One region of the Paucibacter hankyongi genome, then DNA from elsewhere that is predicted to be linked to it. Evidence: predicted binding sites of a transcription regulator. Region 1 holds the regulator's gene; each other region holds the start of a gene.
The links. Region 1 encodes FNR, which switches genes on or off when oxygen is low (the NO sensors DNR and NnrR bind a similar motif). Its sites were predicted from a motif close to TTGATNNNNATCAA; they were not measured.

Region 1 (8,192 bases):
TGCTACAACTGCCACTCGCAGATGATTCGCCCCTTCCGCTCGGAGACGCTGCGTTATGGCCACTACTCCACCGCTGGTGAGTTCGTCTATGACCATCCGTTCCAGTGGGGCTCCAAGCGTACCGGTCCCGACCTGCACCGTGTCGGCGGCAAGTACAGCGACGAATGGCATCGCATTCACTTGAACAACCCGCGCGATCTGGTGCCCGAGTCGAACATGCCGGCCTATCCCTGGCTGGTCAATGCTCAGCTGAATCCGGCCGATATGGCTCCCAAGCTGAAGGCGCTGCGTACCGTCGGCGTGCCTTACACCGATGCCGACATTGCCGGCGCCGGCGAGGCCGTCAAGGGTCGCACCGAGATGGAAGCGGTGATCTCCTACCTGCAGGTGCTCGGCACCGCTCTGAAGTAAGCACGAGGAGCAAGCAATGGATATCAATGCTTTGAGAATCGCAGTGACCGTGCTGTCGCTGCTGGTGTTCCTTGCAATCGTGGCCTGGGCATACTCCGGTCGCAACAAGGCACGCTTCGATGAATTGGCAGGCATGGCGCTGCAAGATGAAGCCGATGGGAGGCCTCAATGAGTGATTTTTTCTCTGATGGTTGGTCCTTGTTCGTGGCCGGTGTCACGATCCTGGGTCTGGTGTTTTGTATTGTTCTGCTGCTGATCGCGGCGCGTCACCGCGTCATGGCCAGCGACAACAGTACGGGCCATGTCTGGGACGAAGACCTGCGCGAGATGAACAACCCGCTGCCGCGTTGGTGGGCGATTTTGTTCGTGCTGACGGTGGTGTTTTCCGGCGTCTATCTGGCCATGTATCCCGGCCTGGGTTCGAACAAAGGCTCGCTGGCCTGGAGCAGCACGGGCCAATATGACGCCGAGCAAAAGGCGGCTCATGAGGCCATGACCAAGGTCTATGCCGATTTCCAAGGCAAGACGGCCGAGCAGCTGACGCAGATGCCACCCGCGATGGCGATCGGTGAGCGTTTGTTCGCCAATAACTGCGCCGGTTGCCACGGTTCAGACGCCAAGGGCAGCAAGGGTTTCCCGAACCTGACCGACGGTGACTGGCTGTATGGCGGTGAGCCTGAAACCATCGTCAAGACCATCACCGAAGGTCGCAATGGCGTGATGCCTCCGATGGCTGCAGCAGTGGGTGGCCCGGAAGATGTCAAGAACGTGGCCAACTATGTGCTGAGCCTGTCGGGCAGCGCACATAACGCCATCGCCGCACAGCTGGGTAAATCCAAGTTTGGCGCTTGCGCAGCCTGCCACGGCGCGGACGGCAAGGGCAACCAGGCCTTGGGCGCGCCCAACCTGACCGACAAGATCTGGCTGCACGGCTGGGGCGAAGAGGCCGTGATCAATATGATCAACAACGGCAAGAACAATATGATGCCGGCCCACGGCACCCGCTTGAGCGCCGAGCAGATCAATGTTTTGGGTGCTTATGTGTGGGGCTTGTCGCGCGGTGCTTCGTCGACGACGGCGCAGGCTCGTTGAGGTTGATGGCTGTTGAATGACTGATATTGCGTCGAAGCAGCGCGGTACCGCCGCGCTGTCCAAACCCGGTCCCGATGGCGATGCGGTGATCGAAATCGTGTCGCTTTATGCGGCACAGAAGAAAATCTATCCGCGCGCCGTCAGCGGCCTTTTCGCCAGCTGGCGTTGGGGCTTGGTTTGGTTCACGCAGCTGTTGTTTTACGGCCTGCCCTGGCTGGATTGGAATTCGCGCCAAGCGGTGCTGTTCGATCTGGCCAGCCGCCGTTTCTATATCTTCGGCTTGGTCCTGTATCCGCAGGACTTCATTTACCTGACGGGCCTGCTGCTGATCTCAGCCTACGGTCTGTTCTTGTTTACCGCCGTGGCTGGGCGGCTCTGGTGTGGGTTTGCCTGTCCGCAGACGGTCTACACCGAGATTTATATGTGGATCGAGAAACAGTTTGAAGGCGACCGTCAGGCTCGCATCAAGCTGGACAACGGTCCCTGGAATTTCAACAAACTCTGGCGCAAGAGTGGCAAGCAGTTCACTTGGATCGCGCTGGGTTTGTGGACTGGTTTCAGCTTCGTCGGCTACTTCACGCCGATCAAGCAACTTTGGGCCGAGGCCTTCACCTTGGGCTTTGGGCCCTGGGAATGGTTCTGGGTCCTGTTCTACGGTTTTGCCACCTACGGCAATGCAGGCTATATGCGTGAGCAGGTCTGCAAATACATGTGTCCTTATGCGCGCTTTCAAAGCGCCATGTTCGACAAGGACACCTTGATCATCAGCTACGACGCTGAACGCGGTGAACCGCGTGGTTCGCGTAGCAAAAAAGCCAGTGCAGATGAGATCAAAGCCCAGGGCCTGGGCTCCTGCATTGACTGCACCTTGTGTGTCCAGGTGTGCCCGACCGGTATCGACATCCGCAAGGGCCTGCAGTATGAGTGCATTGGCTGTGCGGCTTGTGTCGACGTCTGTGATGGCGTGATGGACAAGATGAATTACCCGCGCGGTCTGATTCGGTATGACACGCAAAATGGCCTGGCCCAACACCTGAGCAAGGCGCAGAAACTGCGTCGCATGTTCCGCCCGCGGGTGGTTTTGTACAGCGTGGTGTTGGTGGTTCTGTGCTCGGCTTTGCTCGGCAGTTTGTTGTTCTTGCGCAGCCCGGTGAAGCTCGATGTGGTGCGGGATCGCGGCGTGATGGCGCGTCTGGTGGAGGATGGCTATATCGAGAATCTGTACCGCCTGCAGGTCATGAACGCCTCCGAGCAGGTTCGCAGTTACACCATCACGGTCAGTGGCATGGAGCAACTCGCCCTGGCCAAGCCAGTTGAAATGACGGTGCAGCCCGCGGAAGCGCGTTGGGTCTCGGTGGCGCTGCGGGTGCCGCCCGAGGTGGCCGCCAAGGCCGGTACCGGCGCCCATGCCATCAAGTTCCAATTGAATGGCGCCGAAGTGGCGGGCTCTGTCTCGAAGGCGGGGCTGGCCTTGGAAGAAAAATCAACCTTTGTGGTGCCGCGCTAAGCTGGCGGTGCTAAGTTAATGAATCGCGGCGACGGAGACAAATGATCATGAGTACGCAAGACAAGAGCACGCAGACCTTGGCTGCTTCGGAAGGCCGCAAGTCCAAGTCCTGGTGGCGTGAGCCGATGATGTGGCTGGTGGTGGGTGGACCGAGCCTGGTGGTGGTGGCCAGTTTTGCCACCTTGAGCCTGGCCCTGAGTCATCCCGATCCGGTTCTGCAGGAGCAGGTGGTCAGCAGCAAGGCCAGCGGTACCAAGGCCATGTTGCCCGCGCGTGAGGCTCGCAACCACGCCGCCACAGGTGGGCAATGAATTCGCCGATCGGCTCTCCCTCCGCCGATCTGCCTGAGGCGCAAGGCGACGGTAGCAGCCGTCTGAGCCGCATGGCCATGGCGGTGATCTGGCCATCTTTCCTGATGGCGGGGGTGGTGGAGGCCTTGGTGTTTGCCGTGGTCGACCCGAGCGATCTGACCTGGTTTGGCGGGGCGCCAATGGACTTGCCTAGGCAAGCCATCTATACCTTGAGTTTCCTGCTGTTCTGGCTGGTCATTGGGCTGAGCTCCAGCCTGAGCTTGCTGCTGGCTGACCTGCCGAATCAGCCCGAGAACCCGCATCCGCGGGCTTGGCCGCGTTGAACCTAGCGTCTAGGTTTGCAGCAGGAGGCGAGCGAACAGTTTTGCGCGAGCGCAGGGGGGGGCAGGGCGTACGGGGGGCAGGGCGCCGTGACCGGCTTTCCTCCCCCAGCACAGACCTCGGCCTAGTTTGGTTCAGCAGGCTGTACTGTTGACCAGCTTTTGCAGGCCCGCTTGATCCAGGATGCGCAGATGACGCTGCTTCACTTCCAGCAGCCCTTCATCCTGGAACTTAGAGAAGGTGCGGCTGACGGTCTCCAGCTTCAAGCCCAGATAGCTACCAATCTCTTCGCGCGTCATGCGCAGCACCAGCGCTGCGGAGGAGAATCCGCGTGCCTGCAGGCGTTGCGTCAGGTTCAGCAAAAACGCGGCCAGACGCTCCTCGGCCCGCATGCTGCCCAGCAGCAACATCACGCCGTGGTCACGCACGATTTCGCGGCTCATGATCTTGTGGAACTGACGCTGCAGGTCGGTGAACTCGCGTGACAGCTCTTCCAACTGTTCGTAGGGAATCACGCAGACCGAAGAGTCCTCCAGGGCCACCGCGTCGCAGCTGTGGCGGTCGGTGCTGATCCCGTCCAGGCCCAGCAGTTCACCGGCCATCTGGAAGCCGGTCACCTGATCGCGGCCGTCTTCGGAGGCAACACAGGTTTTGAAAAAGCCGGTGCGCACTGCGTACAAAGATTGAAAACTGTCGCCACTGCGAAACAGGGTGTCACCGCGGCTGACTTGGCGGCGGGTGGCGACCAGTTTGTCGAGTTGAGCCAAATCATCCGAATGCAGGCCCACGGGCAGGCACAGTTCGCGCAAATTGCAGCTCGAACAGGCAACCTTCAGGGGTTCGATCTTGATCGGTAGCGTGGCGTTCATCATGGGCCTTGTTTCGATCCGGCTGGCGTGCCGGCTGACGGCTTCGTCGTGGCGTGAGCGCTCCGACGAGTCCTTGGAGAGTTGCGAAGTTTTGACGGGCATGAGCATGATGTACCTCAAACGTTGCCGCATTGTTGGTGCGAACAAGCGTGGGAAGCTTGATCCTGATCAAGTCGGGTGGCCAAAGCCTTGGCACAGTGTGCGCCATGGTACAGAACATTCAAGCCGCCCCCGCTTCGACCTCTTCGACGGCCACCCCTAATATCAACGAGGATCTGTTGCGTCGGTTCGACGTGTCCGGCCCGCGTTACACCTCTTACCCCACCGCCGATCGATTTGTGGAGGCCTTCACGGCCACCCAGTATGAGCAGGCGCTTGCGCAGCGGGCCAGTGGCTCGCTGGTGGGTGGGGCTTCGCCCTTGTCGCTGTACCTGCACATTCCTTTTTGTGAGTCGGTTTGTTATTACTGCGCCTGCAACAAGGTCATCACCAAGCATCATGACAAGGCCGCCGAGTACCTCGAAGCCCTGATCATCGAGATGGACCTGACGCTGGCTCATCTGGGTCGCGGTGCTTCGGTGTCTCAACTGCATCTGGGTGGCGGTTCGCCGACTTTTTTGAGCGATGCCGAGTTGACCCTGCTGATGCAGGCGCTGCGCGAGCGCTTCAAGGTGGCGCCGGGGGCCGAGGTGTCGATCGAGGTTGATCCGCGCACCGTCACGAACGAGCGACTGCGCCACTTGCGTGAACTCGGCTTCAATCGCCTCAGCTTCGGCGTGCAGGATTTCGATGCCGATGTGCAAAAGGCGGTGCACCGAATTCAAAGTTACGAAAGCGTCGAGGCCTTGATGCGCGCCTCGCGCGAGTTGGGCTTTGAGTCCACCAATGTGGACTTGATCTACGGTCTGCCATTGCAAACGCCGGAGTCTTTTGCGCGCACGATTGCGCAGGTGGGGGCCTTGAAGCCGGATCGGATCGCGCTCTATGGCTATGCCCACTTGCCGCAACGCTTCAAGCCGCAGCGCCGGATTGATTCGACGCAGTTGCCGCCGGCCGCAGACAAGGTGGCGATGCTGGCTGGAGCCATTGCGGGCTTCGAGACCCATGGCTACAGCTATATCGGCATGGATCACTTTGCGCTGTCGACCGATTCGCTGGCCGTGGCCAAGCGCCAGGGCCGTTTGCACCGGAATTTCCAGGGCTACAGCACGCAGTCCGATTGTGATTTGGTCGCGCTGGGCGTGTCGGCCATTGGCCGTGTCGGCGCCTGCTACAGCCAAAACGCCAAGACTTTGGATGAGTATTACGACGCCTTGCGCCAGGGGCAATTGCCGGTCAATCGCGGCCTTGCCTTGACCCGTGACGATATCGTGCGTCGTGCCGTCATCATGGCCTTGATGTGCCAAGGGCGGCTCGAGTTCGAGTCGATTTCCTTGGCGCATCTGGTCGACGTCAAAGACTACTTCAGGCCCGAGTTGGAACGCATGGCGGAGCTGGCCGAACAGGGCTTGGTCACCATTGAGCCCGATGCGATCCAAGTCACGCCGATGGGTTGGTACTTTGTGCGCGCGGTAGCCATGGTGTTTGACCGTTATCTGCAAGCCGACCGGAGCCGCGAGCGATTCTCTAGAATCATCTGATGCTTGATGTCGCACTCGCCGGCTCGGCCCTGATGATGGGCCTGGCCGGCACACCTCATTGTTTGGCCATGTGCGGCGCCTCCTGCGCCGCGGCCGGTGGGCGAGCGCCCTATGCTTTTCAATTCGGGCGTCTGTTGGGTTACAGCCTTGCCGGCGCACTAGCGGCCGGCAGCATGCAGGTCTTGAGTCAGTTGGGTCAGTCCACGGCCCTGTTGCGGCCGCTGTGGGTTTTGGTTCAGGTGGCGGCTTTTCTGTTGGGCATGGCCCTGTTGTTGCGCGGGCGCCAACCTGCGTGGCTTGAGCGCCTGGGGCAAGATGTCTCTCGGCAAGTTGAAGTGCCGGTAAGTGAGCTGCGGCGTGGTGGGGTCAGCATGGCAGGGTCTCGGCGCGTCGCGGTCGCTGGCATGGTCGGAATGGCTTGGGTGGCCTGGCCTTGCGGCCTCTTGCACTCGGCCCTGTTGCTCTCTGCTTTGGCATCTGGCCCCGTCCAAGGCGGTTTGGTGATGTCTGCTTTTGCCTTGACTTCCGGCGCCGGACTGGCTTTGGGGCCCTGGTTGTTGAGTCGTCTGCGCCGGGGCGGCACTGACGGCGCCAGTGCTGTGCGCCTGTCGGTGCGACTCGGGGGACTGGGCTTGGCCTTGGGCTCGGGCTGGGCCTTGGGCCACGGTGTATGGGCTCAGGTGGTCGCGGTATGCGGACAGTGGGCCTGATTCGCGCCACGTGTTTTTCTAAGACTTATATAAGACTTGAGTTCGCGGAGGGCGCCGCTGACTTAGAATCAGCGCCCTAATCGTTCCACTCCTTGGGCCAGAAGATGGCCGATCTGGAAACCACATGACAACAACGCAGCCGACCATCATCTACACCCTGACCGACGAGGCCCCGCTGCTGGCGACGGCGTCGTTCCTGCCCATCGTGCAGGCCTTCACGGCGCCGGCAGGCGTTCGTGTCGAGACCAGCGATATTTCCGTGGCGGGCCGCATCCTGGGTCAGTTCCCGGAATTCCTGAGTGAGGAGCAGCGTCAGCCCGACCGCCTGTCCGAGTTGGGCAAGCTGACCCTGAAGCCGGAAGCCAACATCATCAAGCTGCCCAATATCAGCGCTTCGGTGGCGCAGCTGAAGGCGGCGATCAAGGAACTGCAAGGCAAGGGCTACCCGATCCCGGACTATCCGGAAAGCCCCAAGACCGACGAAGAAAAAGACATCCGCGCCCGCTACGGCAAGTGCATCGGCAGCGCGGTGAACCCGGTGCTGCGTGAAGGCAACTCCGACCGCCGCGCGCCCAAGGCCGTCAAGGAATACGCCCGCAAGAACCCGCACAGCATGGCCGATTGGAGCCAGGCTTCGCGCTCGCATGTCTCGCACATGCATGGCGGCGACTTCTATCACGGCGAAAAGTCCATGACCTTGGACCGTGCCCGCAACGTCAAGATGGAGCTGATCACCAAGAGCGGTCAGACCATCGTGCTCAAGCCCAAGGTGGCCTTGCTAGACCGCGAGGTCATCGACAGCATGTACATGAGCAAGAAGGCGCTGCTGGATTTCTATGAAAAGGAAATCGAAGACGCGCGCCAGACGGGCGTGATGTTCTCGCTGCACGTCAAGGCCACGATGATGAAGGTCTCGCACCCCATCGTCTTCGGCCACTGCGTGAAGATCTTCTACCGCGAGGCTTTCGACAAGCACGGCAAGCTGTTTGAAGAACTGGGCATCAACGTCAACAACGGCATGGTCGATCTGTACAACAAGATCGCCACGCTGCCTCAGAGCAAGCAAGACGAGATCAAGCGCGATCTGCATGCCTGCCACGAGCACCGCCCCGAGCTGGCCATGGTGGACTCGGCCAAGGGCATCACCAATTTCCATTCGCCCAACGACATCATCGTTGACGCTTCAATGCCGGCCATGATCCGCAACGGCGGCAAGATGTGGGGCGCCGATGGCCGCTTGAAGGACGTCAAGGCCGTGATGCCGGAGTCGACCTTCGCCCGCATCTATCAGGAGATGATCAACTTCTGCAAGTGGCACGGTGCCTTCGATC
Region 2 (7,152 bases), on a different contig from region 1:
CGCGCACCAGGACGGCGGCTCGGTCGGCAAACGGCGCAGCAGATGGCGGGCTTGACTCAACCAGGAAGGCCGTGACGGCGGGCTCATATTGCTGGCGAACTCATGCATGTTCCAACTCCTGCATGCCCGGCTGGCGCCGGGCGAAACCATCGACCAAGGCACCCGGCAGCGGCAAGCTGCGCAAGTGTTGCAGCGCGACATGGGCTGCTTGGCCTTGGTTCAGAACGGCATCAAACTGCCGCACGACTTCGGCAAAGCCCTGGCTGCAGGGCGAAAGGCGCAGCCGGTCGACGCCAGCGGCGCGCATGGCCGGCGCCTGCCCGATCAAACATTGCAAATCGGCCGATTGCGTGCTGATGCCGTTGAGGGCCAGAAAGGGCTGTGCCTCGATGCTGCGCAGCAGCAGGCCGTCGGCATCGTCGCGGCAGCGGAACTCGCACTGGTCCTTGCTGAGCCGGTGGTGGCGAGCCGTGAAGCAGCGGGCCGAAAATGCCAGCGGCATGCGACCGAAACCGAAGACCTCGGTCTCGACGCGCCGCTCGGCACTTTGCTCGGCTCTTGGCTCGTGACTCGGCGGGTTGATCAAGGACAAGGCGTCAAGCGACAGCTCCAGCGCTGCCACCCAGGTGCTGATGTCCGCCCCCTCGCGCAAGGCCTCGCGCAAAGCGCCGCCGCTGTAGAGATTGAGATGCGGGCCCAGCACCAGCGGCCGACGGTCGGCAGGCGCTCGTTGGCTCCAGGCCTGCAGCGCGCTGGTGTCGCCGGCTTCGATACTGAATTCACTCTGTTCGACAATCCGGCGCACGCCGCGCAGTTCGGCCTCGCTCATCACCAAGGGCAGGGTGGCCAGACGTATGTGCTTGCCGCAAGCTTGCAGATCACGGCCCAGGTCCAGCCAATCGGCCAAGCTGAATTCATTGCGGCGCGAGCAGCAGACCTCGCCCAGCACCACGCAGTCGGCCGGCCCCTCGGCCAGCTCGGCGTAGAAGTTCAACATGTGCGCGCGCGGCCACCAATATTGGAGCGGCGCCACGGTCAGGCCGAGGCGGGGGGGATTCGGGCCAGTAGGCATCAATTTTGTCCTGTCATTCATGGCTCAGCGCCAGGGGCGATCAAAGGCACCCAGCGTGCTTTGCTGGCCTTCGGCCCAGCGTCCAAGCTCTTGCTGCCAGGCCGGCAGCACGCTGAAGCGGTCGCCGCTGCGCAGGCTGTCCAAGGCTTGACGCCAGACGCGGGTAACGCCGGCCACATAGCTTGGGCTGCGCTGGCGGCCTTCGATCTTGATGGCGCGCACGCCGCTGGCCAGCAGCTGCGGAAGCAAGGCGAGGGTGTTCAGGCTGGTCGGCTCTTCGAGCGCGTAGTCCGGCGTGCTGGCGTCGCCGACGCTGAAGCGGCCCTTGCACAAGGTCGGGTAGCCGCGTGGCTCCTGCGGCCCATACCGGTCAATCAGCACGCCGGCGAGGCGCGCCTCTACGCCGCTCGGCCCCTCGATCCATTGCACCGCCGCCGGTGGCGAGCACACGCCCGCCGTGTTCGGCGATTGGCCGGTCGCGTAGGACGACAAGGCGCAGCGCCCCTCGACCATCACGCACAGGCTGCCGAAACCAAACACCTCGATCTCCACCTCGGTGTTGCGGATCACCTGCTGAATCTGCTGCAAGGTCAGCACGCGGGGCAGCACCGCGCGCTGGATGCCATAGCGCTGGCGGTAATACTCGATGGCCACATGGCTGGTGGCCGATGCCTGCACCGACAGATGCAGGCGCAAGCCCGGGTGGTGGTCGCGCGCATAGGCGAGCACGGCGGCGTCGGCCACGATCAGTGCGTCGGCACCCAAGGTGGCGGCGGCGTCAACGGCGGCGCGCCAAGGGCCATCGTCACGGGCATCGGCATAGGTGTTCAGCGCCATCAGCACTTGGCGGCCGCGTGCGTGGGCATAGGCCACACCTTCGCGCACCTGTGCATCGTCGAAATTGAGGCCCGCAAAATTGCGGGCATTGGTGGCGTTTTTGAGGCCTAAGTAGACGGCGTCAGCGCCGGCGTCGACGGCTTGGGTGAGGGCGCGCAGGGATCCGGCGGGGGCAACTAAATCGGGAACGATGAGGGTGGTCATAGGGCTCTGGCTGCAAATTTGCAACACCGGGCCGGTGCCCTAGGGTGCGGGCTGAAGTCTAGATTCCGTATGCCGCGAAGGCTTTGCCCTCCCGCAATGTTTTCCCTTGAGTTCAGTCAAGCGCGCGCGCGTCGAATTTTGCTTTTCCGGCCGGTGAAAGGTGTGGCCGACTTGAGCATCAGAAGGCCGCCGCGCCCTGTTCACGCAGGCGGGGGCGTTGCCGTCGCTTCAAGCGCACGTGCTTGAAGCGTGCCATTTGCAGCCGCGATACTTGGAAGGCGTTTCGTGGCTTTGCGCGCTCAGAAGGGTCAAGCACTGTGCTGGTTTGCCACAACGGCCATCAAGCTAACGAGGCACAAGGCAATGACAAGAGCCAGCCGTCTTTACCCCAAATTACGACCCCGCTTGATGGCGACAGCGCCTTGCCCGGCACCTTGCCGCTCTTGGAACGCCCAGGGACTCCACCTTGAGCGTGTAGTCGCTCGCCGAGCATACGAATAGGTCTGGGCTGTCAGCTGCGGCGGGCCTTTCTCATGGCGCCCGAAAAAGGCCTGCAGAGTTGAAGCCTTCTCAACACGCGGCGCGTATATCGAGGCAGCGTTCGGTAGCGCACAAACACTTCAACACCAGTGAGGCAATAATTTGACAAGGAGGGTTCAGAAATGGCAATTCATCATGCCTTGTCGGGTGAGCTGATCGACATCAAGCCGCTTGGCGAGGCGCTCAAGGCGACGCGAACCACCACCTTGTTCAAGACGCAACATCTCGAAGTGTTTCGCATGATTCTTCTCGCCGGCAAGCAGATGCCCGAGCACCACGTTGTCGGCGAATTCACGCTGCAATGCCTCGAAGGCAGCATCGAATTTTCCATCGGCACCACGCGAGACGTCATGCGGGCCGGCGACCTGAAGTGTCTGGCGGGCGGCGTGTCGCATTCGCTGGTCGCTATCGAGGACTCCTCTGTGCTCATCACCCTGCTGCTCCACGGCGCTTGAGGTGATGAAAATGGCCGCCAAATCGTTGAAGCCCGAACGCCTGGTCGTCACCATCGGCCACTCGAACCGGACGATTGAGGAGTTCATCGCGCTGCTCTGGACGAACGAGGTCGCGGAGGTGATCGACGTCAGGACCATTCCACGCTCGCGTCACAACCCGCAGTTCAATCTCGACGCGCTCCCAGCATCGCTCGCTGCTGCAGGCATCGAGTATTCGTACCGGGAGGGACTCGGCGGACTTCGCCATGCACACGCCGACTCGCCGAACATGGCTTGGCACAACGCGTCTTTCAGGGGTTATGCCGACTACATGCAGTCCGCCGAGTTTGCCGACAACGTCGACGACATCGTCAAGCTTGCAGGGTCGAGGCGCTGTCATCGCTCGCTGATTTCCGACGCAATCCTGGTGCGTGGGGTTCGCGTCGAGGACATCATCGGACCGCACGGCCGAAAAGCGCACACGATGACCTCGTTCGCCCACATCGACGGTCTGACAGTGACCTATCCTGCAGCGGAGTCCGCGCTCGAAGGAGCCAAGCCGTGAATGCGACAGTGCGCCAACGCCCGGTCGTGACCATTACGCCGGATCAAAGCCTCGGCGGTCTGCTCGACTTGGTACGCAACTGTCGTGTGTGCGAGGCCGACCTCCCCCTCGGCCCGCGCCCGGTACTGCAAGTCGGCTCCACCGCGCGCACCCTCATCGTCGGCCAGGCCCCGGGGATCCGCGTGCACAACTCGGGGATTCCATGGGACGACGCGAGTGGCGAGCGCCTGCGTCATTGGACCGGTTTGAGCAACGTCAGCTTTTACGACGCATCGCAAGTCGCGATCATCCCGATGGGCCTTTGCTATCCCGGACGCGGCCAGAGCGGAGATTTACCACCCCGGCGAGAATGCGCCGACCTGTGGCTCGACCCCTTGCTCGCCCGGCTGCCGCAGATCGAACTCACCTTGTTGATCGGGCTGCACGCGCAACGGCATTTTCTCGGTCGTCGTCGCAAGACGTCGCTGACCGAAACGGTCAAAGCCTGGCGTGAGTTCGCGCCGGACTGCTTTGCGCTGCCGCATCCCTCGGCGCGCAACACACCCTGGTTCCAGCGCAACCCCTGGTTCGAGCACGACCTGGTGCCAGCGTTGAGGCGACGCGTCGACGCGCTCAGGCTGTCCGGAGCGTCCTCATGAACCGTCAACCTCCGGCGCGTCCGGTGTTCTTCAACCTCACACAGATCCAGATGCCGGTGGGCGCGATTACGTCGATCGTGCACCGCGTCACCGGCGTAGTGCTGGCGCTCGGCCTCCCGTATTCTTTATATGTTCTGCATCTTTCGCTCGACAGCGCGCAGTCGTACGAGCGCCTGACGCGGATCGCGGGCACCGGACTGTTCAAGGTGGCGATGGTCGCCTTCATCTGGATACTGTCGCACCACCTGCTAGCGGGTGCCCGCCATCTGCTGATGGACATCGGCATCGGCTCGCACCTGGCCGAGGCGCGCCGCAGCGCTTGGGGCGTGAACATCGGCGCTGCGGTGATGGCGGTGGTGGCAGCAGGCGTGGTGCTATGAAGCGGCCGCTCGGTGCCTTGCAGCCGTGGCTGGTTCAGCGCTTGAGCGCGGTGTTCATGCTGTTGTTTCTCGGATTCGTGCTCGTGCACTTTCTGGTCGACCCGCCGCTTTCGTACGCCGCCTGGCGCGCTTGGGTCAGCCAGCCCGCCGTCTGCATCGGTGCGCTGCTGTTTTTTGCCGCTCTGCTAATGCATGCCTGGGTCGGGCTGCGCGATGTGACGCACGACTACGTCAATCCGCTAGGCGTCCGTGTCGCCGCCCTGGCGTTGATCGCGCTCGCATTGCTGGGGGTCGCGGCATGGATCTTTCTCATCCTCTGGCCGGGTCGGGCGTGAAAGCCTCGCGCGACGCTTTTTCGCAACCATATAAAGGCGTCCATGAAATTCTCGATCTACCGCTTCAATCCTGAATACGACGTCAAGCCCTATATGCAGGAATTCGACCAGCCGATCGGTGCGGACGATCACATGTTGTTGGACGTCATCCTGCGCATCAAGGCGCAGGACAACACGTTGACGATCCGCAAGTCGTGCCGCGAGGGTGTTTGCGGCTCTGATGCGATCAACATCAACGGCCGCAACGGATTGGCGTGCATCACACAAGTGCGCGATCTGAAAGAGCCGGTCGTGTTGCGCCCGCTACCGAGCTTCCCAGTGATCCGCGACCTGGTGGTCGACATGACTCGCTTCTACGCGCAGTACACCTCCATCAAGCCCTGGCTGATCAATGACGAAGTTCCGCCCGAAAAGGAGCGGCTTCAATCGCCGCAAGAGCGCGACCGATTGAACGGGCTGTACGAGTGCATCCTGTGCGGTTGCTGCACGAGCCAGTGTCCTTCGTCCTGGTGGAACCCCGAGAAGTTCGTGGGTCCGGCAGGCTTGTTGCAGGCTGACCGCTTCATCGCCGACAGCCGCGACCGCGCGACGCGCGAGCGGCTGGACGACCTGAACGATGTCTACAGGCTGTTTCGCTGCCGCTCGATCATGAATTGCACGGAGGTATGTCCGAAGGGACTTGCCCCGTCGCGGGCGATCGAAAGCATCCGGCTCACCCTGCTCAAGGAAGCGCTGTGAGCATCGCGACGGCGAGCATCGCCGCCCAACCGGTCATCGAGAACGACGGCCCGCTGTCGGCCTGGTGGCTACGCACTGTCGTGATCGTGATGATCATCGGCTTTGCGGGCCTGATCCTGATCACCACCCTGTCGTACCAGAACGCGCCGCCGATCCCGGCGCGTGTAGTGAGCCTGCAAGGTGCGGCGCTGTTCACCGCTGACGATGTAGGTGAGGGGCAAGCCGCATCGAGGCTTACGCCAGGCAGCCGATTCAGAGGATTGGTTTGTCTGCGACCGTGGGCAACCCCGATGAATTGCTCGATTGGTTTGCTGGCTCAAGGGCATCCTATTCATCAGCAGCGGTCTGGCGTCGATGGGCCCTGAGGGCGAAAAGCTGTTTGGGCGAGGCCACTTCCTCGACCTGTTGTCAGCATTCGCAAGCCCGATGGTCCTGTCGGCAGGACACGGGGCAACGGAGCTTGGATACGTCGACCCGATGGCGGTTCAAGAGCGGAAGGACGGGCCGACCGTGCTGCTGCTCGGTGGACGAAGGTGGAAGGTGGGCGTGCATTTGGACTTCCATAAAGCGGCCCGTCGTCAGTGACTCTTTACGCTGCATCGTTGACTTAGAGATCGGCACTTTGGATGCCCGCTATGGGCACGGAGTTGACCGCCGCCAGAACGTTCGCCATTTAAGCCAACCGGCCCTGATGCCATTTCGCAGCTTGTGAAAGCTGTCGCTGGATCGGCCGGCGCCTCATGCCCTGATGGTCTCGCGTCGCAGATTTTCCGATCGGCAGCTTCTGGGGGTGCAGCAGACATTCGTCCACCGAAAAGCTAAATGGCCGGTTTTGACCGCAGCGGTTGTTGGATCGCCAAAATCGATCGACTGCTGCCAGCCTAGAGTTAGCTATGAAGGCTAGCTAGCGCACTCTGCCGGAGTACCAGTGGTCTGCACCGCATAGCGGACCGGCTGCTTAGAAAGCTCAGGCTTTGTTCAAGACACGCAGACAGCGTGCTCAAGTTGGGTTGTGCATTTGCCTGGGCAGTCATCGGTGACGCCCGACGAAGGCCGGTCCCTGCCCCCGCTGCGCAGGGGGGCGTGGTTGGGATGCACGAGGGTCCTGAAGTACCTCACTTGCGCTACTGCTCGTTCGCTAGATCGATATGTACAGATGAGATCCTGAAATGTCCATAATGACGACGATCGACGCGACACATTGATCACGCTAAGCTATTGATTTATAGGCAGTATGATGTGTCCATAGCAAGCTAGCCTGCGAATGAATTGCCGACTTAAACGTCGTACGGGTTCAAGTCCCGTCCTGGGCACCACATCGTCGGCGCAATGCCGCCGTCAAGTGAAGGCCGCCAGCATCCGCTCCAGCACGACCATAAAGGGCGTTTGCATCAGCGGCAAGGTGGCCA
Region 3 (8,192 bases), on a different contig from region 1:
AGCTGCGCCTGCCGCCACAGGCCGACCATCAGCCGGGCATCCATACGGTGTACTTTGTGGCGGAAGATCTGGACCACCCAGGCAGCCGCTTCCGCAGCAAGGCGGTGTTCTACGTGCCGCGCTGATGATGAGCCCGCATCGCCCGCTGTTTGCCGCCGCAGCGGCGCTGTGGCTGTTCAGTGCACTTTGGTGGGTCGCGCAGTTGTTGCCCTTGCACTTGCAGCATTCACCCGGCCTGCTGTCGGCCTCGACCCTGCATGGTTGGCTGATGAGCCTGGGCTTCATGCCCTTGTTCATCGCCGGCTTTGCCCTCACCAGCCTGCCGCGCTGGCTGGACCAGGGGCCGGTCGATGGTCGGCGGCTGCGTCTGCCTGCCGCCATGGTCGTGCTGGCTTGGCTGAGCCTGCTGCTGGCCGATGCGCACAGCTGGCGCGGCCTGGCCAGCCTGGCTGCTGCTCTGCCGGGCCTGCTGTTGTTGGGCCTTGCCTTGGGGCTGCTGCGCCGCTGCGCCCGCCCCGGCGCGCGTCACTCGCTGCATGCCTGGGGCATCGCCGCCGGCCTTACCTGGATAGGCTTGTGCCAACTGCTGGCGGCGCTGGCCTTGCTGATCAATCAGCCGCTAGGGCTGCAGGTCGCGCACCGCCTCGGTTTGTGGCTGGGTGTTGGCGCGATCTTTTTGCTGGCTATGCAGCGGTTGACGCCCTTTGTGCATGAGCAGGGCAAGCGCGCGCCAGGCTTGCTGACAGGCCTGCTGCTGAGCCTGCTGCTGCGTTGCGGACTGGACCTGGCTGCGTTGTTCGCCTGGCCGTTGCCCGCACCGGTCCGCCTGCTGGCGGCAGGCGCGCTGGCCTTGCTCGCCGCCCTGGTTTTTCGTGATGCGCTGCGGCCCGAACTGGCCGCAGCGCGGCGCACCCCGCTGGTCGCTCAGCTCTATATGGGCTACCTCTGGCTGGGCCTGAGCTTGCTACTGGAAGCGCTGGCGCAACTGGCAGCGTGGGCGGGCCGACCGGGTCTGCTGGGCATGGCTGCGCTACATGCGCTGAGTCTCGGGTTTATGGGCACGACGCTCTTGGCCATGGTCAGCCGTGTCAGTGCCGTACAGCATGGGCGCAGCGTAGCCGTCGATGCGGGCTTGTGGCTGATGCAGGCCTTGTTGCAATTGTTGACGCTGGGTCGCTTGGCCGCAGCGCTGGCTGTTTCGGCTGGGCTGCAGGCCTTGACTCCGGTGGTGCAGGCCGCCGCACTCGGCTTCGCGCTGCTGGCCCTGGCCTGGGCGCTGCGGTATGGGCCTTGGCTCTTGCTCGGGCGCGGGCGGGCCAAATGATGTTCTTGATGAAGACGCAAACAAGGAGTGACTCCTGATGACTGATGATCCACAAGCGCTGCGCGAGCAACTGCTGCATGCGCTGCGCGGCGTGGCCGATCCCGAGATCGGCGAGAACATCGTCGACCTCGGCTTGGTCGAGTCGCTTGTGCTGGGGCCGCAACTGGCCTCGCTGCTGCTGATCCCGACCAGCGCCACCTGCCCGATGGCCGACCAGATCATGGACGAGGCCGGCTGCGCGATCGAACGCCTGCTGCCTCAGGATTGGCGTGTCGAGGTCGATATGGACTGGTCCATTGTCTGGACGCCTCAGCGCATGGCCCCCGCCCTGCGCGCCCGATTGGGCTGGGTCGACGGGCCGTTGCCGTGAGGGCGCGGCAGCCTCAGGCCCTGCCACGGTATTGGCTGCTGCTTTGCCTGCTGCTGGCTTTGTCGAATCTGCTGGCTGGTCTGTTCGGCGGCCTGCAACGCCTCGGCACCATCAGCACCGATCTGGGGGGGCAAGCCCTGGGGGGCCATGGCGTTTTCATGATGGCAGGCTTCTTCGCCAGCTTGATCAGCCTGGAGCGCGCGGTGGCTCTGCGCCGGGGCGTCTGGGTACCGCTGTGCTCAGGCGCGGCAGGCCTGCTGGCCGCGCTGGGTCTGTGGACTTGGGCGGCCTGGGCTTGGGTGCTGGCGGCCCTGGGGCTGCTCGGCCTGTATCTGTGGGCGGCGCGTTATCGTGCGGTCTCGTTGCCGCTCGCCGTCGAGGCCAGCGGGGCCGTCGCCCTGCTGTGGGCGGCGCTGGCTTTTGCCTTGGGTGAGGCGGGCCAAGCGCGCTGGGGCTGGAGCTTGTTCCTGGTGCTGACTATTGTGGGTGAGCGGCGCGAGTTGATGCGTTTGCGCCCGCTGCCGCATTGGGCCGCGCAGGTTTTTCTGTGGGCCTGGGGCCTGTTGCTTGGCGTGGCCCTGTTGATGGGGCCGCAACCCGAGTTGGCGGCCCGCCTGGGCTGGTCGGTGCTCGGTTTGCTGGCTCTGTGGCTCTTGCGCTTCGACCTGGCCAGGCTGCAATGGCGCATGCCCGGCTGGGCGGGTCATACGGCGATCTGCCTGTTGTTGGGCTATGTCTGGCTGCTGGCAGCGGCGCTGGCGGGCCTGCTGGGCCAGGGGCATGCCGGCGGTGTGGCTTGGCATTTGCTGTGGCTGGGCTTTGTCTTCGCCATGGTGTTCGGCCATGCCCCGCTGATGTTGCCGGCCTTGGCTGGCCTGTCGCCGCGTCACAGCCGCTGGGCACTGCTGCCCTTGGGCGTGATGGGGCTCAGCTTGCTGCTGCGCACGCTGGCGTGGCTGAGCGGTCACCCGGGCCTGCTGAGCCTGGCCGGCGTCGGCCATGCGCTGTCCTTGCTGCTGTTCGGCTTAACCATGGTGTGGCTGGTCAAAACGGGAGCAAATCGACGCTCCTAGACCTGCGCGCCTTGGCGCGCGCCCAGCGCAGCCAGTCGCTCGGGCGCAAGAAAACGCAGCTCACGATGGTGCATTTCAATCAGGCCTTGCTGCTGGAACTGACGCAAGGTCCGCGACAAGGTTTCCGGGGTCACGCCCAATTGGGCCGCCAGATCGCGTTTGAGCAGGCCCAGATTCAGGCAGTCGCCCTCGCCCTTGAGTTTGAGTTGCTTCAACAACCACTCAGCCAGACGGGTAGGGAAGTCCTGCGTGCTCATGGCTTGGCGCGATGCCATCGCCTCGCAGGCCATGTGCCCCAGGCTGTCGGTGAGCAGGGTCAGCAGCAGCGGATGGACTAGGCATAGGCTCAGCACCGCGCGTGCCGGGAATTCATGCGCCAGCACCGGCGTTATCGCCAAGGCGGTTTCAGGGTAGGGGGCGCGTGGCCAGGCACTGGCAAGGTCTATCCATTGCCCGCCCTGTAAAGATCGCCCCTGTCGCCAGGTGTTTTTGGCATCTCGCCGTCCCAGGCTCAACTTGCCGCGCACCAGCAGCCACAGGCTGGCGTCTGCATTGCCGACGCCGTCCTTGAACAGCAGTCCGCGTTGGCGGATACGGTGGCTGCGGCCTAAAAATGCCATAGCGTGCAGCGCGTCGCCATCATCGGCCAAACCTGGCCAAGCCTGCTGCAAGGCCTGTGCCAGCGAGGCCGGAGCGAAAGTCCTGGAAAGCGGCGATACACCGCCCTTGTCCAGGTCCAGATTCAAGTGGGTCGGCAGGCCTTGAACTGAACTTGGCTTGGGCTGCGTTTGGGTGCTTGGGGTCATGCGTAATGTCTCCTAGAGACTGAGCCAGGGCAGCGTCGATGCCGCTTGTGCGGACCGGCGCGCGAGGGGCAAGCGCCCCGATGTTTCGCGAGCGCCTAGTTGACCACCGATGGCAGGTGCAAGGCCTTGAACAGGGACAAGAAGGGCCCGTGCTGCTAGCCTTTTGGCGGTTCCAAATTGCCGGGTTTTCGTTTGTTTGATTCACGTCAAAAAATGTGACCAGGGTCAAGCCGCCATTCAGCTGCGGCGCAAGGCCAGGCCAGGCAAAGCTTTTTTGAGCTCGGCCAGCAGTGCCGCAGCCGGGTAGTTATCTGCCACCGGCGGCAGCGGCCTTGCGCAGCCCTCGGGCCGGGCGATCTGCAGCGCCCAGTGCGGGATGCCGGCGCGCTGGAGCTGAGTCGCCATCGCTTGCAGTGCCGTGTCATCGTGCAGCAGCGGATGCACGGTGCTACGGCACTCGAAGGCGATGCCTGCCCCGCTCAACAGCGTCAGGCTGGCCCGCACGGCCGCAGCGGCACGCTGGGCGGCTGCGGCGCTGCGCAGGCCGGTAATTCGGCCCAACAGCGCCGCGTCGTCCAGCGGCGCCTTGATGTCCAAACCGACCCAGTCCAGCAGAGGCAGCAGTGGTGGCAGACGCTGTGGCAGCATGCCGGCCGTGTGCAGGCCGATCTTGAAGCCGAGCGCCCTGGTGTCGGCCAGCGCCTGAGGCAGCGCCGGGTCGAGCGTCGCCTCGCCGCCGCTGAAGACCACGGCGTCCAGCAAGCCGATGCGGCGCTGCAACCAGGCGAGCAAGTCCGGCCAGCTCAGACCTGCGGCGCTGCGCCGCTGCATATCGGGGTTATGGCAATAGCCGCAGCGCCACGGGCAGCCGGCGATGAAGACCACGGCCGCGAGCTGGCCGGGGTAGTCCACGCTGCTGAACGGGGTCAGGCCGGCCACGCCCAGCGCTGCAGGGCTCACCGGCAAAGCGTCAGTGGCACCCGCGGCTGACCGGCTTGCCCCAGTTCGCCTTCCTGAAAATGCAAGCGCTGCTGGAACTCGCCCTGCTTGCCAGTATTGAAGGAGGCGACGGGGCGGTGGTAGCCCATCACGCGGGTCCAGACTTCGCATCGCTGGCGTTCGTCTTCGCGCAGCAGGGGCTGGCCGTCGATCGGGCTTGGCTTGAGTCGGGTGAGCTTGTTCATGCTTGAGGTCTTTCTTTCAGTGAGTAGGGACAGGGGAAGCTGATTCCAAGGGCTTGGCGCTCTGACTCTTGCGCGCCAGCGCCTCGGCATCGCAGCGCGGGCAGAACTCGTGTTTGCCGCTCAAATAGCCATGCGTGGGGCAGATCGAGAAGGTCGGCGTGATGGTGATGTAAGGCAGCTTGAAGCGCGAGAGCGAGCGCCGCACCAGCTCACGGCAGGCGCTAGCGCTGCTCAGCGCCTCGTTCATATACAGATGCAGCACGGTGCCGCCGGTGTATTTGCGCTGCAGCTCGTCTTGGCGCTCCAGCGCCTCGAATGGGTCGTCGGTGAAGCCGACCGGCAGCTGCGAGCTGTTGGTGTAGTAGGGCTGCTCCAGCGTGCCGGCCTGCAGGATGGCGGGGTAGCGTTTTTTGTCTTCCTTGGCGAAGCGGTAGGTCGTGCCTTCAGCCGGCGTGGCCTCCAGGTTGTAGAGGTGGCCGGTCTGTTCCTGGAACTCGACCATGCGCGCGCGCACATGGTCGAGCAGGCGCAGCGCCAGCGCGTGGCCGGCGGGCGTGGTGATGTCGTCCGCGTCGGCGCTGAAGTTGCGGATCATCTCGTTGATGCCGTTCACGCCCAGCGTCGAGAAATGGTTGCGCAAGGTGCCCAGATAGCGCTTGGTGTAGGGGAACAATCCCTCGTCGATCAGGCGCTGGATCAGCTTGCGCTTGATCTCCAGGCTGTCGCGGCCCAAGTCCAGCAACTGATCCAGCCGGGCCAGCAGGCCGGCCTCGTCACCGGCATGCAGATGGCCCAAGCGAGCGCAGTTGATGGTGACAACGCCCAGCGAGCCGGTCTGCTCGGCCGAGCCGAACAGGCCGTTGCCACGCTTGAGCAGCTCGCGCAGGTCCAGCTGCAGGCGGCAGCACATCGAGCGCACCATATTCGGGGTCAGCTCGGAGTTGAGAAAGTTCTGGAAGTAGGGCAGGCCGTAACGCGCGGTCATCTCGAACAATGCCTCGGCATTGGCGCTGTGCCAGTCGAAATCCTTGGTGATGTTGTAGGTCGGAATCGGGAAGGTGAAGGCCCGGCCCTTGGCGTCGCCGGCCATCATCACGTCGATATAGGCGCGGTTGATCAGGTCCATCTCGGCCTGCAGCTCGCCGTAGCAAAAGCCCATCTCGCGCCCGGCGATCTGCGGCACCTGCTCGCGCAGATCATCCGGGCAGGTCCAGTCGAAGGTCAGGTTGGTGAAAGGCGTCTGCGTGCCCCAGCGCGACGGCACATTGAGGTTGTAGACCAGCTCCTGCATGCACTGGCGAACCTGCGCGTAGCCGAGGCCGTCTTTGCGCACATAGGGCGCCAGATAGGTGTCGAAGCTGCTGAAGGCCTGGGCACCGGCCCATTCGTTTTGCAGCGTGCCGAGGAAGTTGACGATCTGGCCGACCGCGCTGGACAGGTGCTGGGGTGGGCCCGACTCGACCTTGCCGGCGACGCCGTTGAGCCCCTCGTTCAGCAGCGTGCGCAGCGACCAGCCGGCGCAGTAGCCGCTCAGCATGTCGAGGTCATGGATGTGCAAGTCGGCCGCGCGGTGGGCCTGGCCGACCTCAGGCGGGTAGACCTGGTCCAACCAGTAATTGGCCACCACCTTGCCCGAGACGTTGAGGATCAGGCCACCCAGACTCCAACCCTGGTTGGCATTGGCCTTGATGCGCCAATCGCGCTGCTGCAGGTACTCGTCCATGGTGTCTTGCACATCGACCAGGGTCTGGCGTGCGCCGCGCAATTTGGCGTGCTGCTCGCGGTAGACCACATAGCCGCGCAAGGTGCTGCGTAGGCCGGCCTCGAACAAGGCCTGCTCGACGGCGTCCTGGATCTGCTCCACATTCAGCGCTGCCTGAACTGCGTCAGCTGGTTGTGCGGCCAAGGCGGCACACTGCGCCCACAGCTTGGGCAGCACCGCCTGCTCGCACAAGCGCTGAGCGGCGGGCAGATCCAACTCGGCGCTGGCGGCCCCGGCAGCGGCCAAGGCCTGCGCGATCTTGCTCGCATCGAAGGCCACCAGGCGGCCGCAGCGTTTGCTGATTTGCATGAACGAAAACTCCATATTTAGTGTTGTGCGGCAGAATATTCACTAGCGGCAGTGTCTGCAAGCAATAGCTGGCGGCGCTGAGCAAAGCTTGACCCAACCCAATGAGCTGGGTCAAGCGAGCCCGCGGGCGCTGCCCTTGATGTCGCTCAAAACCAAGGCCCTTGGCATTGGGCAAGATGGCGGACATGACTGCTGATGCCGCTATTTTTGTCACTGAGCCTGCCCAAAGTGCCAGCGCTAACGCTGCAACTCAACTGCCCCTGGTCTACAGCTGTTCGGGCTGCTCTGATGCAGCACAGCTGGCCAACCATCTGGCGGTGCGCCTGGACCGCGCCGGCGTGGCGGAGATGTCATGCATCGCCGGCGTCGGTGGCGGCGTGCCAAATCTGGTGCGCAAGGCGCGTGAGGCCGCCGCGACGGGGCGACCCATCATCGCGCTGGACGGCTGTGTGCTGGCCTGCTGCCGAGCCTGCCTGGGTCAGCAGCAAATTGAGCCCAGCCGCCATGTCCGCCTGCACGAGATGGGTGTGCGTAAGCGCTACCACATGGCCTTCGATGCCGAACAGGCGGATCGCTTGTTTGCCGAATTGGCAAGCGAGTTGACGGCGCAAGTCGAGGTCTCTTGAGGCCAAGAAAATGCAGGCGCCGCGCGCCGCGAGCCGCGCCTGCGGACTGGTGTCAGTCCGCGGTCTTGCCCGCTACATCCGGCATCGACAATCGTTTGACGGCCGCCACGAAGCGGCGCAAGGTGGGCGAAATTGCGCCCGGTGCCAGCCGAATATCCAAGAGCTGGAAGCGCCCGCGCTCGGCATGAGCAAGTGCCAAGGCCTGCACCAGTTCGGCGATGGTGTCCACCCGATAGCCCTTGCCGCCCATCCCGGCCGCCATGGACGCAAAGTCCCATTCGCCGCGGTCATGGAAGTGGCTCTCGGGTTGAAAGGTACGCAGCATCTCCCAGCTGGCGTTGTTGAACAGCAAGACGATAGGGTCACAGTTCAAAGCCCGGGCATTGCCAAGCTCCCACCCTGTCATCTGAAACGCACCGTCGCCGACCAGCACCAAGGGCCGACACCCGGTGGCCACCTGCAGGCCCAGACCGGCCGGCACACCGTAGCCCATGGTGGCGTAGTAGCCGGGGGCCAGCAAATCGGTCGGCAGCAGATCCAGCGCGGTGAACAGGCAGTCGCCGACGTCGCAGGCCACCGGCATGGGACCGTGTAGCCGCATCAGTTGGTTGAGCGCGGCGGCAATGGCGGCGGGGCAGAGCGCCTGCTGCGCCTCGGCTGCCTGCAAGTCGCGCGGCTCCATTTCGGGAGGATTCGGGGCTTGCGCCGGCTGGTTGCGCTCGGGCGTGGGTGACAAGC

Region 2: ubiU (ubiquinone anaerobic biosynthesis protein UbiU) is a predicted target of FNR. The motif match lies at 2,220-2,233, and genes of this name have one in related genera.
Region 3: WG899_RS16790 (putative zinc-binding protein) is a predicted target of FNR. The motif match lies at 6,965-6,978, and genes of this name have one in related genera.

The regions. Positions count from the first base shown of each region.
Region 1 is NZ_JBBHJX010000003.1:224,852-233,043, reverse strand. Features, by position in the region: gene ccoO (cytochrome-c oxidase, cbb3-type subunit II) at 1-411, shown strand, start outside; gene WG899_RS06995 (cbb3-type cytochrome oxidase subunit 3) at 428-583, shown strand; gene ccoP (cytochrome-c oxidase, cbb3-type subunit III) at 580-1,503, shown strand; gene ccoG (cytochrome c oxidase accessory protein CcoG) at 1,520-3,010, shown strand; gene WG899_RS06980 (hypothetical protein) at 3,058-3,321, shown strand; gene WG899_RS06975 (hypothetical protein) at 3,318-3,644, shown strand; gene fnr (fumarate/nitrate reduction transcriptional regulator Fnr) at 3,777-4,514, opposite strand; gene hemN (oxygen-independent coproporphyrinogen III oxidase) at 4,718-6,151, shown strand; gene WG899_RS06960 (sulfite exporter TauE/SafE family protein) at 6,151-6,861, shown strand; gene WG899_RS06955 (NADP-dependent isocitrate dehydrogenase) at 6,986-8,192, shown strand, end outside.
Region 2 is NZ_JBBHJX010000012.1:117,298-124,449, forward strand. Features, by position in the region: gene ubiT (ubiquinone anaerobic biosynthesis accessory factor UbiT) at 1-108, opposite strand, end outside; gene WG899_RS16805 (U32 family peptidase) at 101-1,072, opposite strand; gene ubiU (ubiquinone anaerobic biosynthesis protein UbiU) at 1,097-2,113, opposite strand; gene WG899_RS16815 (cupin domain-containing protein) at 2,776-3,108, shown strand; gene WG899_RS16820 (DUF488 domain-containing protein) at 3,113-3,652, shown strand; gene WG899_RS16825 (uracil-DNA glycosylase family protein) at 3,649-4,290, shown strand; gene sdhC (succinate dehydrogenase, cytochrome b556 subunit) at 4,287-4,670, shown strand; gene sdhD (succinate dehydrogenase, hydrophobic membrane anchor protein) at 4,667-5,005, shown strand; gene WG899_RS16840 (succinate dehydrogenase iron-sulfur subunit) at 5,048-5,743, shown strand; gene WG899_RS16845 (hypothetical protein) at 5,740-6,108, shown strand; gene fliR (flagellar biosynthetic protein FliR) at 7,082-7,152, opposite strand, start outside.
Region 3 is NZ_JBBHJX010000012.1:107,713-115,904, forward strand. Features, by position in the region: gene ccoG (cytochrome c oxidase accessory protein CcoG) at 1-125, shown strand, start outside; gene WG899_RS16755 (NnrS family protein) at 128-1,324, shown strand; gene WG899_RS16760 (metal-sulfur cluster assembly factor) at 1,362-1,694, shown strand; gene WG899_RS16765 (DUF8744 domain-containing protein) at 1,691-2,767, shown strand; gene WG899_RS16770 (Crp/Fnr family transcriptional regulator) at 2,764-3,573, opposite strand; gene WG899_RS16775 (anaerobic ribonucleoside-triphosphate reductase activating protein) at 3,811-4,533, opposite strand; gene nrdD (anaerobic ribonucleoside-triphosphate reductase) at 4,530-4,757, opposite strand; gene WG899_RS16785 (ribonucleoside triphosphate reductase) at 4,774-6,828, opposite strand; gene WG899_RS16790 (putative zinc-binding protein) at 7,014-7,454, shown strand; gene ipdC (indolepyruvate/phenylpyruvate decarboxylase) at 7,507-8,192, opposite strand, start outside.